Regions from separate parts of the Kitasatospora sp. NPDC047058 genome, predicted to be linked through region 3. Evidence: riboswitches for the same ligand, from Rfam matches in the RefSeq annotation. Region 3 holds a riboswitch; each other region holds the start of a gene.

Region 1 (5,098 bases), on a different contig from region 3:
ATCGTCTTCGCCTCGGGCCTGCACGCCGACACCACCGCCGACCACGACCGGTACGCCCGGCTCATCGGCCGGCAGGTGCCGTTCGTGCTGATCAACGGGTTCAGCGAGCGGATCGACGCCCCGTTCATCTCGCCGGACGACCGTTCCGCGATGTGGATGGCCGTCCAGCACCTGGCCGAACTCGGCCACGAGCGGATCGGCCTGGCCATCGGCCCGCGCCGGTACGTGCCGGTGCTGCGCAAGATCGAGGGCTTCACCGCCGCCATGTGCGAGGTGCTCGGCAAGACCGAGGAGGAGGCCCGGGACCTCGTCCACCACACGTTGTTCAGCGTGGAGGGCGGGCACGCGGCGGCCGGCGCGCTGCTGGACAAGGGCTGCACGGCGATCGTCTGCGGCAGCGACATGATGGCGCTCGGCGCGATACGCGCGGTGCGCCAGCGCGGGCTGAGCGTCCCGCAGGACGTCTCGGTGGTCGGCTTCGACGACTCGCCGCTCATAGCGTTCACCGAGCCGCCGCTGACCACCGTCCGCCAGCCGGTGGAGGCGATGGCCACCGCGGCCGTCGACGCCCTGCTGGAGGAGGTCGGCGGGAACGCCGCCCAGCGCGGGGAGTTCATGTTCCAGCCGGAGCTGGTCATGCGCGGCTCCACGGGCGCCTGCGCCCGCTGAACGACCACGACCGGGGCCCGGAGAGCACGTTGCTCTCCGGGCCCCGGTCGTGCGCGTCTCAGCCCTCCTGGGCGGTCGGGCGCTGAGGGTCGAGCCGCTGCCCGTCGGCGGCCTCGCCGGTCCGGGTCTCGGTGCGCCGGCCCCGGGCCAGGTAGTCGCGCAGGACCAGCTCGACGGCGTCCTGCGGGTTCCGGGTGCCGGAGAGCATCATCACGTCGATGGCGAGGTTGGCGTCGAGCGTGACGGTGATCTGGGCCATGGAGACTCCTTCTCGGGTGCGGAGCAGCAGGATGCCCGCTGCGCGCCGGTTTGACCATGACCCGGACCGCCGCGGGCGTGCGCCGCGGGCCCGGTGTGCGGGCAGGCCGAAGCCCCCGGGGAGGAGCGACCAGACTCTCCCCGGGGGCTTCGGCGTACCGGTGCGCGCCCGGTGGGTGGTGTCAGACCCGGCCGGCGAAGTCCGGCGCCCAGTTGGCGATGGTCTGCTCCCGCACGCCCGCGCTCGGGTTGGCGGCCTCGACGTACTTGCCGTCGCCGACGTACAGCGCGACGTGGTAGACGCCGGAGTCCTGGCCGTTGTTGGACCAGAACAGCAGGTCGCCCGGCTTGAGGGCGTCCAGCGACACGTGGGTGCTGGCGGAGGCCTGGTCGGCGGCGACGCGCGGGACGGAGACGCCCGCGGCGCGCAGCGCGGCCTGGGTCAGGCCGGAGCAGTCCCAGCCGCCGTTGCCGGTGCCGCCGTAGACGTACGCCTGGCCGACCTTCGACTCGGCGAAGGCGACCGCGGCGGCCATGCTGCCGGTGGCGGCCTGGGCGGGCGCCGGGGTCTGCGCCTGGGCGGCGGGCTTGGCGGCCTGGGTCTGCGCGGCCGGCTTGGCGGCGGTGGAGCCCTGGCCGGAGCCGCGGTTGAACCAGTCGAACTGCTGGTCCGACTTCTGGTCGGCGGTGCCCTGGGCGCGGTCGCCGAGGTGCAGGTGCTGGCCCGGGTAGATGACGTCGGCGCCCTGGGTCAGGACGTCGCGGTTGAGCTCGTAGAGCTTCTCCCAGCCGCCCTGGACGTGCTGCTTGTCGGCGATCGCGGAGAGCCAGTCGCCCTCGACGACGGTGTAGTCGGCCCGGGACCGGTCCTTGTCCTGCCAGTTCTGGGACCAGGTGGCCTTGGCGGAGTCGGCGGACGGGGCCTGAGCGGCCTTCGGCGCGGCCTGGGCGGGCGCCTGGGCGGCGGGCTTGGCGGCCGGGGCCGGAGCCGCGGCAGGGGCCTGCGCAGCGGGCTTGGTGGTGGTGGTGTCCACGGCGGCCGGGGCGCCGCCCTTGGTCAGGCCGGCCTGGACCGAGCAGACCGGCCAGGCGCCGGGGCCCTGGACCGCGAGCACCTTCTCGGCGATCGCGATCTGCTGGTCCTTGGTGGCGAGGTCGGCGCGGGCCGCGAACGCGGTGCCGCCGAACTCGGCCCAGGTGCTGTTGGTGAACTGCAGGCCGCCGTAGAAGCCGTTGCCGGTGTTGATGCTCCAGTTGCCGCTGCTCTCGCACTGGGCGACCTTGTCCCAGGTGGCGACCGTGGCGGCGGAGGCGGTGGTGGTGGTCAGGCAGGGGATGGTGAGGCCGATGCCCGCGACTCCGAGCGCGGCGATGGCGCGGCGGGTACGGCCGGACAGGCGGGTGCCGTTGGTGGGCAGCATGAAGATGCGGTCCTCTCCCACGCCTGCGAGGTGAGCTGTCGGATTCGGGCTGGAGTTGCCCGGCCGCGCTGTGGACGCGGCTTCACCCCTAGCCCAGAACCGGTACGCGGACCGGTCCGGGGCGACTTACCTGTGGTTCCCCCGCTCCTGCCGTGGTGCGTTCTGCGCTGCCAGCGCACCCGACGGCAGGACTCGGCGTTGCGGATGAGCTGGGTCCGTGTGGCCACGAACGGGGAGCACGTTAAGCAGACTCCCGTTCAAACCGCAAACATGTGTGAGACCCGTCACGGTTTACGAATGGAAGGCCGTGGGGCTGTCCGTCATGATCAGAAATGACCGATTTCGCGCAACGCCCTTGAGGGCGGCCGCACCTGCCTGCGCCTCAGGAGGCCGGAGTCGGCGCGGTCGTCCGGGGAGAAGGCTGCGCGGCGACGGCCGCGGGTGAGGACTGTCCGGCCGGGCGGGGTCGCAGGGCGCATCGCCGGGCAAAGCATGGCAGACCGGACATTACACCTGAACAAGGCCGAACTCCCGTAAGACACCGCACAATGCCGCACTGGCCCGCCGTCGGAGCGGTCCTCGCGGTGGTCGTGGGAGTCAGGGCGTCGCCGTCGCCGATCCCGCGCCGCTCGCCGGGCAGCCCGACGTGCCCGCGGCCGACCCGGGCAGCCCGCCGTCGACCAGGGCGACAGGGGCGGGAGGGCACGGCGCGGTCCGGAGCGCCGGCAAGGGGCGCTCGGCACCGACACGGGCGTCGCCTCCCTGCCGGTCGAGCCGGGCGGCGAACGGGCCGTCACCACGGTGGGCCCGCCGGACGATGACGGCCTCTCCGCCCGCTGCGGCCGGCCGCCGTGCGGTCCCGTCAGCGGATCCACCGTCACCCCGGAGGCGGCCCTCTCGTACGCCCGCCCCGGGGTCCGCGACGGCGCCGGCGCGACCCGACGCGCGGACGTCCGGGTCGGGACGGCACCAAGGGCCGCGCCCGCGACGGGCGGTGGGGTGTGGGGACGCGTGAAGGGGCCCGGAACGCAGGCGTTCCGGGCCCCTTCGGACGGTCTGTGCGGGTGGTCCGCTACTGGGCGGCGTGCCGCCCGCCGCCGGACTCGCCGGCAGCCTCCTCGGCGGCCTCCTCGGCCTGCGCCGAGGGGTCGACGGCCGGCAGCACGGCCAGGTAGGTGGAGGCGATCAGCTGGCCCACGGCCGGGTACGCGCCCAGCGGCGCGGCCGACGGGCAGCCGCTCTCCTCGGCGGCGGTGGCGAGCAGCTCGGAGTCGGCCTCCGGGCCGATCACCAGCGGGGCCAGCGCCGGGTTCTGGGAGCCCATCTCCTTGAGGTGGGCGACGGCGTCGGCCACCGAGCCGGGCACGTCGAGCGCGGCGGCGACGACCGGCACGGCCAGCCGGGCGGCCAGCAGCATGCCGGTGATGCCGGCGGCGTCGGCCGCGTCCTGGCCGCCGACGGTGGTGAGTACGACGCCGTCCGCGGCCGTGGCGATGGCGAACAGGCGGGCGCGGTCGGCCCGGGCCAGCCCGGCCTCGGAGAGGCGGACGTGGACGGCCTCGGCCAGCAGCGGGTGCGGGCCCAGCGCGTCGGTCACCAGGGCGCCGTACTCGGCGGCGAGCTCGTGGAGCCCGGCCAGGAAGCCGTGCGGTCCGGGGACCAGCGGCACCACGACCGGCGCGGGCAGGCCGGCCTCGGCGGCGTGCGCGAGCAGTTCGGCGACGGTGTGCTCGTCGCCGGCGGAACCGCCCTCGCTCCCGTCGCCCGGGAGGTAGCCGGCCGCGGTCTGCACGCCGTTCTGTTCACTGCGGACGATCGAGAGCAGCTCCTCGACGACGGAGCGGGACTCGGGCCCGGCGGGCGCGGGCACCGCGAGCACCAGGGCCGGGGATCCGGCCGGGATCTCGGGGCGCTCGGGGCGGCGGTGGCGCCCCCGCGCACGGGAGCCTGGGGTGCGGACGGGCAGTGGCGCGCCCGGGATGGCTGCGGTGCTCATGGCGGAGATCGTAGGACATCGGGCCGCCGGGCCTTAAGTCGGCTACCGAACCGGACCGGGCGGCTTGCCCGAAATCCGGACAAATTCCGCCAAAACTCCTTGTGGCCGGAACACCTTCTTCTACGCGTCGAACAGACTAGCGCGTTGCACCCGTCCCGCGTGAGATGTCTCACAGGTCGGGAGGCGTCTGACGGAGCGTCACTAAGGTGCGACTCCGGGCGTTCGAAGATCAACATTCAGCGGGGAGTCGCCTACGGGCCGTTATCGCCGCCCTGCCGGTTCGGTCGGCTTTGTCCGCTTGCGTACCGTCAGGTGTCCGAGTGGTGAAGACTTGCGGTTTGGCGGCGAACGACCCGTGCACCTGCAACGTCCCGTGCTGATGCACGTGCACTGGAGCTATCATCACGTCAAGTGAGGCGTTGTGCCGGGCCGGTACGGGGCCGGCCCCTTTCGTTCGGCTGAGGGCCGGGGCGCCGAGCTGGACGATCACTCCGGAGCTCTTCGGGAGATTTCTATGCACGACAAGTACGACACGGGCGGCCCGTACAACGGGATGGCGGCTGCGGACCTGAAGGACGTGGTCTGGCAGAAGAGCCTGCACAGCAACTCTCAGGGCAACTGCGTCGAGTTCGCCGCCCTCCCGGGGGGCGAGGTGGCGATGCGCAACTCGCGCTTCCCGGACGGTCCTGCGCTGATCTACACCCGGGCCGAGATCGCGGCGCTGCTGCTGGGGGCCAAGGACGGGGAGTTCGAC
Region 2 (5,098 bases), on a different contig from region 3:
GGGGGCCGGCCGGCCGCGGGCAGGACCTGGTCCCGCGGTCGAGTAGACTGTGCTGTCGGCGCGGGCCTATAGCTCAGACGGTTAGAGCGCTTCCCTGATAAGGAAGAGGCCACAGGTTCAAGTCCTGTTAGGCCCACCGCGTCGAAGGGCCCGGAGCGATCACGCTCCGGGCCCTTCCGCATGTCCGGGCCGGTCAGGGGCTCTTCGGCCAGTCGCGCAGGCCGTGGGTGAGGACGGCGATCAGCCGGTCCTGGGTGTCGCCGAGGTCCTCCGCGAGCCGGAACGCGCCGCCGATGGAGAGCGAGGCGAAGCCGTGCGCCACCGAGCGGACGGCGCGGGCGGCGTGGATCGCCTCCGACCCGTCGAGGCCGTACCCGCGCAGCACCGCGATGATCACGCCGACCAGCCGCGTCGCCGCCCGGGTGAGCTCGTCGTCCGGCTGCGGGGCCTGGGGGAGCGCGTTGTAGCGGTGCGGGTACTCGGTGGCGTAGCCGTGGTAGGCGCGCAGCACGGCGGCGACGGCGTCGTCCCCGCCGCGGCCGACGGCGGCCTCGGCGAGCCGGTCGGCCAGCTCCTCGGTGACCCGGACGGCGACCAGCCGGCGCAGCTCGGCCAGTCCGCCGCTCACGTGCTTGTACAGCGAGGGGGTGGCCACCCCGGCCCGCGCGGCGACGGCGGCCAGGGTGAGGGCCTCGGGGCCCTGCTCGTCGATGAGGGCGAGGGCGTGGCCGACGACCTGCTCGGGGGTGAGTCCTACGCGGGGCATGGGGCGGTTCTCCGTGGTTGCGGGGGCGGGGACGGCGGCAGGACGGGCGGTCAGGCCAGCTCGGCGAGGAACGGCAGCAGGGCGTCGGCGGTGGCCTGCGGGTGGTCGGCCATCGGGTAGTGGCCCGCGCCCTCGATCATCACCTTGCGGGCCCGCAGCGCGGCGGCCTGCCGGTCGGCGACCAGCTCCGGCTTGGGGAAGTCGGGGTCCTTGCTGCCCATCACGACCAGGGCCGGGCAGCGCACGGCCGCGGTCCAGCCGGTGGGCGCGGAGTCGCCGCGGACGTAGCCGCGGGTCGCGGTCCTGCGGCCCGGCGTGCGCATCGCGGCGACCAGTCCGTCCACGTACGCGTCGAAGTCGGCCGGCTTGGCGGTCGGGTAGGCCATCCTGCGGTGGTAGAGGCCCCAGAACGCGGGCGAGTGCACCAGCAGCGCGCCCATCGCGGCGAACATCGCGCGCTGCAGGGCGTTCGGCGGCAGGTTCTCGACGAAGGCGTCCAGCAGGACGATCCCGGCGACCCGCTCGGGGGCGTCCCCGGCGACCTTGACCACGGTGGCGCCGGTGTACGAGTTGCCGGCCAGGACGGCGCGCTCGATGCCGAGGTGGTCGAGCAGGGCGAGGACGTCGGTGGCGATGGCGGCGGGCGAGTAGTCGTCCCAGACGATCGAGGACTCGCCGAAGCCGCGCAGGTCCATGGTGATCACCCGGTGGCCGGCCGCGGTCAGCAGCGGGCGGAGGTGCCGGTAGGCGGCCCGGCTGTCCAGCATCCCCGGGACCAGGACGACCGGGAGGCCCTCGCCCTTCTCGGTGTCGTCGTAGGCGAGCCGACCGCCGGTGACGTCCAGGTACTGGGTGGTGGGGGCGGTGATGCCGGACATGGGGGCCTCCTGGGTCCGCCGGGGCTCGGGCGTCGGCGGTGCTGCCGACACCCATAAAGCTAAGGCTAATAGCCTTAGCCGTCAAGCTATCGGCAGAATCCGAATTCGGGGCGCCGGTGGGTGCCGGTCAGACCCCGTCCACCTTGAACGGGTCGTGCTCGGTCAGCAGCTTCTCCAGCCGGGCCTGGTCCACCCGGGTGACGATCTCGGTGGTCTCCTGCCGGTCGCGGATCACCTTGGCCAGGGTGAACGAGGAGGTGACGGTGTAGAGCAGGCCGAGCCCGAGGAAGGCCCGGGTCCAGCCGCCCACCGGGAGGTAGGCGATCCCGACCGCGAGGGCGGTGCCCGAGAGCGCGAAGGAGAGCACGGCCTGGACGAAGTACGCGGCCGTGGTGCGTGACTGCATCGGTGCGTTCATGGCGCCAGGATGGGCCGCGCCGGCCGGGCCGCACATGAGTAGGAGTACTCAGAAACGGGGTCGTTCGTTGACCTCCTATCACGTTCGGTAGTGTCAGTTGGAGTCAATCGCCCCAAAACGCCCATCGAGTGGCGTAAGGTCCGAGCTGGCCCCGGTCGTCCCACGCGGACGGCTTGGAATCAGGGGCTCCTAGGATTAACGTTTGATAACGCAGCGCGGTCCTCAACGCCGTACCCAGACGGCACCGTGCGCCGTCGCCTAATCCCGCCGGCCGGCCTCCGGGCAGGCCAGGGAGCCGGGGAACCACGTTCCTTGGGGTGAATCGGCCGGGCCCAGGCCCAGCCGTAGGAGACCTTCCTGCTCCGAACCCGTCAGCTAACCCGGTAGGCGCGAAGGAAGGAAAGGAGCGCGCCTCCGTGGCGTCGACGCACTCTCCGGCACACCTGCCCGGCTCCACCGCCGGCACCCAGCTGCTCGACAACCCGTGGCCGCCGGCCCACCCGGGCGAGTACGGCGGGGCCGCCGACGAGGCCGCCCCGCAGACCGCCGAGGCCAACCGGCACCGGATGCCGCGTCAGACCCGCGGGACCGCACCGCTGCTCGGCGTCACCGCCGTCGCGGCCACCCTCGGCGCCACCGGCTTCGCCTCCGCGACCCCGGCCGCCGCACCCGCCGTCGAGGCCCCGGACGAGACGCCGGTCGCCCTCTCCGCCGACCCCGGCCTCGCCCTCGCCGCCCGGATCCAGCAGCAGGCCGACAGCCAGCGCACCGCCGCCGAGGAGACCGCCCGCGTGCAGGCCGCCAAGGAGGCCGAGGCCAAGCGCGCCGCCCAGCAGCAGGAGGCCAAGCACGCCGCCGAGGAGGCCGAGAAGGCCAAGCTCGCCGCGATCAACCTGCCGGTGCGCGACTACAACCTCTCCGCCCACTACGGCCAGAGCGCCTCCTACTGGGCCCACCTGCACACCGGCCTCGACTTCGCCGCCGACACCGGCACCCCGGTGTACGCGGTCGGCCAGGGCACCGTCACCTCGGCCGGCTGGGCCGGCTCCTACGGCTACCGGATCGTCGAGACGCTGCCCGACGGCACCGAGATCTGGTACTGCCACCTCTCCTCGATCATCAAGGGCTCCGGCAGCGTCGTCCCCGGCCAGCAGCTCGGCAAGGTCGGCGCCACCGGCAACGTCACCGGCCCGCACCTGCACCTGGAGGTCCGCCCCGGCGGCGGCGCCCCGGTCGACCCGGAGACCTGGTTCGAGCAGCGCGGCATCACCCCCTGACAGCCCGTGGAGCCCCGGCCGCCGCCCCCCGCGAGGGGCCCCGGCGGCCGGGGCCCGCCACGCTCACTCCGCCGGCAGCTGCGCCAGGTACGCGTCGATCTCCTCCTGCCCCGGCTCCGGCGCCAGGTCCGGGAACTCCGCCACCAGCAGCCGCGGCAGCCCCGGCAGCGTCCACGCACCGAGCAGGTCCAGCGCCGCCTCGGCCGCCGCCTCCTCGAACGCCCCGAAGTCCCCGGCCAGCTCCTCCGGCATCGGCCGGCCCAGCGCCGTCAGCTCCGCCAGGTTGCGGTAACTGCGCCGCATCAGCCCCTGCTCCAGCAGCCGCCGGGCCCCGTCGGTGGCCATCCCGACGCTCAGCATCCGGGCCGGACCCCAGCCCTCCTCGTCCAGCTCGTCCAGCCACCCCGCCCCGGCCATCGCCTCGTACGCGGCCCGGCGCTCCTCCCCGGACAGCTCCCGGAACGCCGCCAGCCACTCCCGCACCGCCGCCCCGTCCGCCACGTCCACGCCGTGCGCGTGCAGCAGCAGCGCGTACAGCCGGGGCCAGGTCACCAGATCGGCCCGGCGCAGCAGCCCGGCCGCCACCTCGCCCTGCCACTCGGCCTCGGCGTGCAGCCGCTCCTGCCGCTTGGCGTTCAGCCGCTTCGCCGCCCGCTGGTGGTCCACCAGCAGCCGCACCGCCTCGCCGTACGCCAGCGGGTCCTGCTCCGGCGCGGGCTGCACGTACAGGTGGAGCCGCTCGACCAGCAGCTGCTCCACCGCGTCCGAGGTCAGCTCCGGCCAGCCCTCGTGCATCCTGCCCTCGCCCAGCTCCAGCAGCGCCAGCACCGCCCGCAGCGGCTCCGCGGCCACCGGCGGGCGGCCCTCGGCCTCCGCCCAGGCGAGCAGTTCGGCGGCCTTGGTGCGCGGGGCGAGCCGCAGGTCTTCATCGTTCATGTCACGTACGGTAACCGCAAAGCCCGGGTAGGGTCGGCTGACATGGTCCCCGTCCGACTCACCGGCCCCCGCCTGGCCATCCGCGAGTTCCAGCACACCCCGGGCGACGTCGACGCGCTGCACGCGATCTTCGGCGACCCGGAGGCCACCCGCTACCTGCCCTTCGAACCGCACGACCGGGAGCACTGCGCGGACCAGATCGCGCAGTACCTGGAGGAGGCGCTCCAGGAGGAACGGACGGTCTACCGGCTCGCCGTCACCCGGCGCGCCGACGCGGACGACCCCGCCGACGCCACCCCGATCGGCAACGCCGCCCTCACCCTCGGCGGCCGGCGCTCCGCCGCCCTCGGCTACGCGCTGCGCCCCGACACCTGGGGCAACGGCTACGCGGGCGAGGTCACCGCGCTGCTCTGCGACTTCGCGTTCGGCCCGCTCGGCCTGCACCGGCTGGCCGCCCTGGCGGACGTGGCGAACACGGCCTCCGCCCGGGTGCTCACCCGGGCCGGCTTCCAGCGCGAGGGCCGGGTGCGGCACGACGTGTACCGGGGCGGCACCTGGCACGACTCCTTCCAGTACTCGCTGCTCGCCGACGAGTGGCGGGCCGGGGCCGGACAGGGGGGTTAACCCCACCCCCGGTCCGCCGGGGAACCGGATGTCCGCCGGCCCGTGCCTTTGACAGCCTGGTGACACCCGCCCGACCGGCACCCGCCGCAGACCTGAGGACCGAGGCCCGGCCAATGAGCAGCACCAGCCAGAGCATGCAGCGCGACGCGTACGACCGCCACGAGGGCGCTCTCCGTACCCAGGAGCCGCCGTACGCCTG
Region 3 (5,098 bases):
GGGTGCAGCCGCACTGCACCGGCGTCGGCAAGGCCCTGCTGGCCCAGCTTCCCGAGGAGGAGGCGCGCGCCGTGCTCGGCCCCAACCCGCTGCCCGCGCACACCGAGTTCACCGTGACCGACCCGGAGGAGCTGCTGCGCCAGCTGGCCGAGGCGCGCGAGCGCGGCTACGTGGTGGACGACCAGGAGCAGGAGATCGGCGTGCGCTGCATCGCGCTCGCGGTACCCGGCGCGCCGACCCCGACGGCGCTCTCGGTCTCCGGCCCGGAGGCCCGGATCCGGGCGCTGGAGGAACAGGCCGGCGCGGCCTCGCTGGTGCCGGTGATGCATCAGATTGCAGCCCGGCTGGGGCAGGTCCTGGCCCCCTGAAGCAGCCCTGACGACGCGTCATTCACCCGTTCGCGCACCGGAGGCCGGCGGCCCGCAGCCTCCGGTGTGCGCCTTCGCCCGTTCGGGCGGCCCGAGGGCGGGTTGTCCGGGCGGCGGCGGACGGGTCGGCCACGCTGGGTGCGGGCGCGCCCCGCGACGGTGCGGGGTGCCGGAGCACGGAGGGCAGGGTGAGCGCCGATGTCGCGCAGTGAGTCGGTACGGGGTTTCCTCGGCAGGTCGCTGACGGTGGGATGCGCCCTGGCGGCGCTGGCCGCGGGGTCCGCATGGGCCTGCCCGGACGGCGACCCGGGAGCGGCCGGGGCCGATCAGGGGACGGCGGTCGCAGCACCGGCGGCACCCGTGCCGGTGCCGGCGGCGCCGTCCCGCTCGGACCTGGAGGTGGTCCGGATGGACGCGGACCCCGCCGCGCCGGGCGGCACCACCACGGTGCACGCCTTCGTCGCCAACGGCGGCCCGGACCGGACGGCCTCCCCGTTCACCGTGGTGATCACCCTGCCCGCGGGGGTGCGGCCCGAGGAGCCGTTCTTCCCGGAGAACTGCTACGTGTTCCAGAACGGCCACCGGGTGCGCTGCAGCTTCCCGGCCGGACTGGGCGCGCTCCGGAGCGCGACCGCACTGGTCCCGGTCCGGCTCGACACCACCGTCCGGGCCCCCGGCACGCTGACCGGGGGCTGGGTGGCGGTGCGCGGCGACGACGACGGGAACGAGGCGAACAACAAGCAGCCGTTCGAGATCCCGGTCGTCGCGACCGCCGCGCGGTAGGGGGCCGGCCCGGGGGCGGGCGCCCCACCGGCGGTGGAGGCGGTCAGCGGCGGCGGATCAGCAGTGAACGGATCAGCGGTGGGCGGATCAGCAGAGGCCGCGGATCAGCGGTAGACGCGGACGTAGTCCGCGGCGAAGGTGATCGGAGCCGTGCCCTGCGGCGCGGGGTGGTACTGCCCCGCGCTCAGGGACAGGTTGAGGATCAGGTACGCCGACCAGTCGGCGCCGACGCCCTTGCCGTCCGAGAAGACCTTCACGCCGTTGATGTACCAGTCGACCGAGGTGGCACCGTACTGGGTGCCGACGGTGACCCACTGGTCGTGGGCGATGGACTTGGCGTCGGTGACGTACTTGTGGTCCGGGTTGATGTGGTTGGTCAGCTCCAGCAGGTTCGCGTTGTCCGCGTGGTACTCGAAGGTGTCGATCTCGCCGTGGTTGCCGCTGGTGCCGTTCCACGTCCACAGCGCCGGCCAGGCGCCGGTGCCGGCCGGGAGCTTGACCCGGGTCTCGACGTAGTCGCCGGTCTTCACCTTGAAGCCCTCGGTGGAGTACTCGGTGGTGAGCAGGCCGGTGTCCCAGGACTGCTTGCCGTTCTCCAGCGTGTGGGTGCCCGGCTTGGCGGTGAAGGTGGCGGCGCCGCCGGAGACGCTGACGTTGTTCTTGTTCAGCCAGTCGAGCTTGTTGTCGTTGGGGTTGTGGTCGCCGTAGTGGTACGAGCTGCTCTTGTCGGCCGTCCAGCGCGAGCCCAGGGCCAGGCTGTTGAACTCGTCCGACCAGGTCAGCTTCTTGCCGGCGACGGGCGCTGCGGTGGCGGGGGTGGTGCCGGTCGCCGTGGGGGCGGGCGTCGGGGCGGACGTCGGGGCGGGGGCCGGCGCCGGCGCCGGGGTGGCGGCAGCGGCGGCGACCGCCAGCTGCCGCGAGGGCAGGTTGTGCCAGGTGCCGCCGAGGTCCTGCCAGAAGCCGAACTGGGTGTAGGTGCCGGCCGGCAGGGTGCGCGAGCCGGTGGTGACCGACAGGCCGCTCGGGCAGATCTGCGCGTTGGTGGCGCTGCCCGGGAAGTCGAGGACGTGGCCGGCCGCGTCGCGCACTCCGACGCCGACCGTCTTGGCGGTGAAGCAGGCCGAGGAGTGGACGGTCAGCGAGGCCTTGGTGGCCTGGCCCGCGACCATGGTGGCCGGGGTGAGCTTGTCCTGGGTGACGGTCGGCGTCGCCGCCTGGGCGGTGGTCGCCGCCTGGACGCCGAACAGTCCGGCGCCGCCGATGGCGAGCGCGCCGGTGACGGCGAAGGCCGCGTTGCGGCCGCGGCGGGAGGGGCGGGCGTGGCGCGGCGGGGTGCGCCGGGCAGGCTGCTTCTGCATGGCAGTGTCCTCTGCGACGCCTGCGAGGTGAGCTGTCGGGTTCGGGCTGAGGTTGCCCGGCCGCCCGTGGAGCGGCTTCACCCCTAGCCGCGACCCGGGCGCGGGAGCGCGCGGGCCTGGCACTGACCTGGGTCCCCCGCTCCCGTCCGCTGTGGTGCTCGGTTGCCCGCCGGCGGGTGGACAGGACTCGGCGTCCCGGCGGCGGAGGTCCGCGAAGCGGACGTCCGAGCAGGCTAGGCAGGCCGTCCGGGACGCGACAACTCGACGGCGGGTGTTGTCGCGCAGGTCACACCGGGGAGCGGCGGAGTTGATCAACGGCCGTGCGAAGTTGATCAGTTGAGCCCGTCCGGACGGACGGCGGGGCGGCGGCGCAGCGGCCGGGCGGCGCGGTGGCCGGGCAGCGCGACGGTCAGGCGGGCGGGCGGGCGGCCAGGCGGGCCGGCGGTCAGGCGAGCCAGGCGGCGACCTGGCTCATCGCGTCGGGCGCCCAGGCCAGCTCCAGGTGGTTGAGCCCGCCCAGCAGCCGGGTGCCGCCGACCGTGCCGATCCCGGTGGTGTCCAGCGCGCTGCGGGTGAAGACGATCCCGTCGCCGGGCCCGCGGTTCTCGTTGAGCACGCCGGGGATGTCGGCCGAACCGCCGGCCAGCAGGTAGGTCCGGACCGCCGCCGGGATGCCCGCCCGCTGGAGCGGCCCGATCAGCGAGCCGGCGTCGATGGCGGCCTGGATGCCCTGGCCCGCGGTGTAGAGGCCCTGGCCCCCGTAGTAGGTGGTCCACCAGTCCTGGGCGGTGCCGTCCACCCCGTAGCTGCCGTCCCAGCGGGCGAGCAGCTGGCGCTGGCCCGGGTAGCAGTCGTACCCGCCGGTGGGCAGTACGCCGAGGCAGGGCTGCGCGGTGTACGTGCCGTAGCAGGTCATGAACAGGTGCGGCGAGGGTGCATCGGCGGTGCCGCCGCAGGCCGGCCAGGTGGCCAGCGAGAACGCCCAGCCGTGCGCGTACACGTAGTCGAGACCGCCGTTCGGGCCGCCGAGGGTGGCCAGGCGGCGGACGTCGCCCGCGTAGGCCCGGCCCCAGGAGGGACGCACCGAGGAGACGTACGCGCGGGCGGCGACCTCGCGCTTGCTCCAGGCCACCACGTCCACCTGCGGCACCCCGAGCCGGGCGCGGATCAGGGCGATCGCGTCGCCGACGGCCTGCGCCTGGAGCAGGTTGTCGCCCTGCTGGTGGGCGAAGCCGATCGCGAAGACCCGGTGACCGCCGGCGGCGAGGTACTGCGCGAGGCCGGTGGACGGGCAGGCGGCACCGCCGGTGGCGCCGCAGGTGCCGGTCTCGTCCGGGGCGGCCCAGGCGCGGTCGGCGTTGTCGTTGGCGCCGTGGACGAGCAGGACGGGGGTGGTGCGGCTGCCGGCGTCCCAGCCTGCGGCGGAGTAGAGCAGGAAGCGTCCGGAGAACGGCCGGCGGACGCCGCCGAAGTAGCCGAGTCGGGCGCCGTCCTGGTCGCCGCGGCCGCCGGGCGGGTACTGCTCGGCGCGGAAGCCCGGGTGGTGTCGAGGTAGCGCTCGACGGTGGCCCAGCCGTGGCCGGGGGCGGGGAAGGCGGCCTCCAGGGTGAGGGCGGCGGTGGCGGGCGCGGCGGGGCCCGCCGAGGCGGTGGGCGGGATGCCGAGGAGGAGCGCGGCGAGGGTGAGGAGGGCGGCGAGCGTGGCGGACGGGCGTCTCATCGGGCGGCTCCCTGGTCGGGTGGGTCCACGGGCGGGCGGGTCCACGGGCGGGCGGAGGCCGGACGGGGCCGGAGGGGCTGACCGGAGCGCTCGGACCGAGGATCAGGCCGGCCCCCGGCGGCCAGGAGCCTGCACCGTACGGCCGGGCCATCGGGGCGCCCATGTGCCGGGGTCACACCCGGCCGGCGGGCGGCGTGGCGGCCCGCGCCGTGGCGAGGTGTCGACAAGTCCACCCCGGAGGTCATCCGGTCGGATAGGTTGGAGTCCCTGCGCGGTTCCGTGCCGCACCACGAGAGACGAGGACCCGTCCCGCCATGACCGCGCCCCTGCCCGGCTTCGCCGGCCGCACCTACCTCTTCCAGGTCGACAACGGCGCGGCCTTCCGCAACGCCTACTCGGCCGACGGCAAGCGGCTGCGCTGGGAGGGCCTCGGCGAGTCGGCCGGCCAGTGGGAGGACGTCACCCTGCACGTCGCCGAGGTCGGCCCGGACCTGTACTTCGTCAGCTGGACCGAGCAGAGCGGCATCACCGTCAGCCACGTGATGGACCTCGGCAAGCTCACGGTGCGCGCGTTCTGGACGTACGAGGGCGAGGGCGGCAGGGTCGGCGAACTGCACACCGGGACGCTGGAGCCGGTGGCCTGAGGCTCCGCACAGCAGGACGCCGGGCCGCTCACCCCCACGGGTGAGCGGCCCGGCGTTTCACGTCCGGGACCGGAGGGGCGACGGCGGCAGCGGCGGCGCCGCCCCGGCCGGCCCGGGGTCAGACCGGCTGGCCCGGGACGGCGAGGCGCTGGGAGAGCCACTCCAGCGAGGACGGGAGCAGCTTGCTCCAGGTCTCGAAGTTGTGGCCGCCGGTCTTCAGCATGCT

The links. A riboswitch is a leader RNA that binds a small molecule or an ion and turns the genes downstream of it on or off. The one in region 3 is predicted to bind cyclic di-AMP.
Region 1: it holds a riboswitch for cyclic di-AMP, as region 3 does, so the genes downstream of both, ABZ885_RS10470 (transglycosylase family protein) here and ABZ885_RS11410 (glycoside hydrolase family 16 protein) in region 3, are expected to answer to the same signal.
Region 2: it holds a riboswitch for cyclic di-AMP, as region 3 does, so the genes downstream of both, ABZ885_RS00965 (M23 family metallopeptidase) here and ABZ885_RS11410 (glycoside hydrolase family 16 protein) in region 3, are expected to answer to the same signal.

The regions. Positions count from the first base shown of each region.
Region 1 is NZ_JBEYVJ010000048.1:13,654-18,751, reverse strand. Features, by position in the region: gene ABZ885_RS10480 (LacI family DNA-binding transcriptional regulator) at 1-669, shown strand, start outside; gene ABZ885_RS10475 (hypothetical protein) at 728-928, opposite strand; gene ABZ885_RS10470 (transglycosylase family protein) at 1,110-2,369, opposite strand; cyclic di-AMP (ydaO/yuaA leader) riboswitch at 2,356-2,556, opposite strand; gene ABZ885_RS10465 (hypothetical protein) at 3,421-4,344, opposite strand; gene ABZ885_RS10460 (DUF397 domain-containing protein) at 4,859-5,098, shown strand, end outside.
Region 2 is NZ_JBEYVJ010000003.1:52,806-57,903, forward strand. Features, by position in the region: tRNA gene ABZ885_RS00945 (tRNA-Ile) at 63-136, shown strand; gene ABZ885_RS00950 (TetR-like C-terminal domain-containing protein) at 194-766, opposite strand; gene ABZ885_RS00955 (alpha/beta hydrolase) at 817-1,644, opposite strand; gene ABZ885_RS00960 (YiaA/YiaB family inner membrane protein) at 1,772-2,062, opposite strand; cyclic di-AMP (ydaO/yuaA leader) riboswitch at 2,308-2,466, shown strand; gene ABZ885_RS00965 (M23 family metallopeptidase) at 2,479-3,339, shown strand; gene ABZ885_RS00970 (hypothetical protein) at 3,403-4,275, opposite strand; gene ABZ885_RS00975 (GNAT family protein) at 4,318-4,899, shown strand; gene ABZ885_RS00980 (sensor domain-containing protein) at 5,013-5,098, shown strand, end outside.
Region 3 is NZ_JBEYVJ010000054.1:13,610-18,707, forward strand. Features, by position in the region: gene ABZ885_RS11400 (IclR family transcriptional regulator) at 1-368, shown strand, start outside; gene ABZ885_RS11405 (hypothetical protein) at 567-1,151, shown strand; gene ABZ885_RS11410 (glycoside hydrolase family 16 protein) at 1,256-2,509, opposite strand; cyclic di-AMP (ydaO/yuaA leader) riboswitch at 2,512-2,676, opposite strand; gene ABZ885_RS11415 (lipase) at 2,955-4,391, opposite strand; gene ABZ885_RS11420 (MoaF N-terminal domain-containing protein) at 4,543-4,872, shown strand; gene ABZ885_RS11425 (alpha/beta hydrolase-fold protein) at 4,991-5,098, opposite strand, start outside.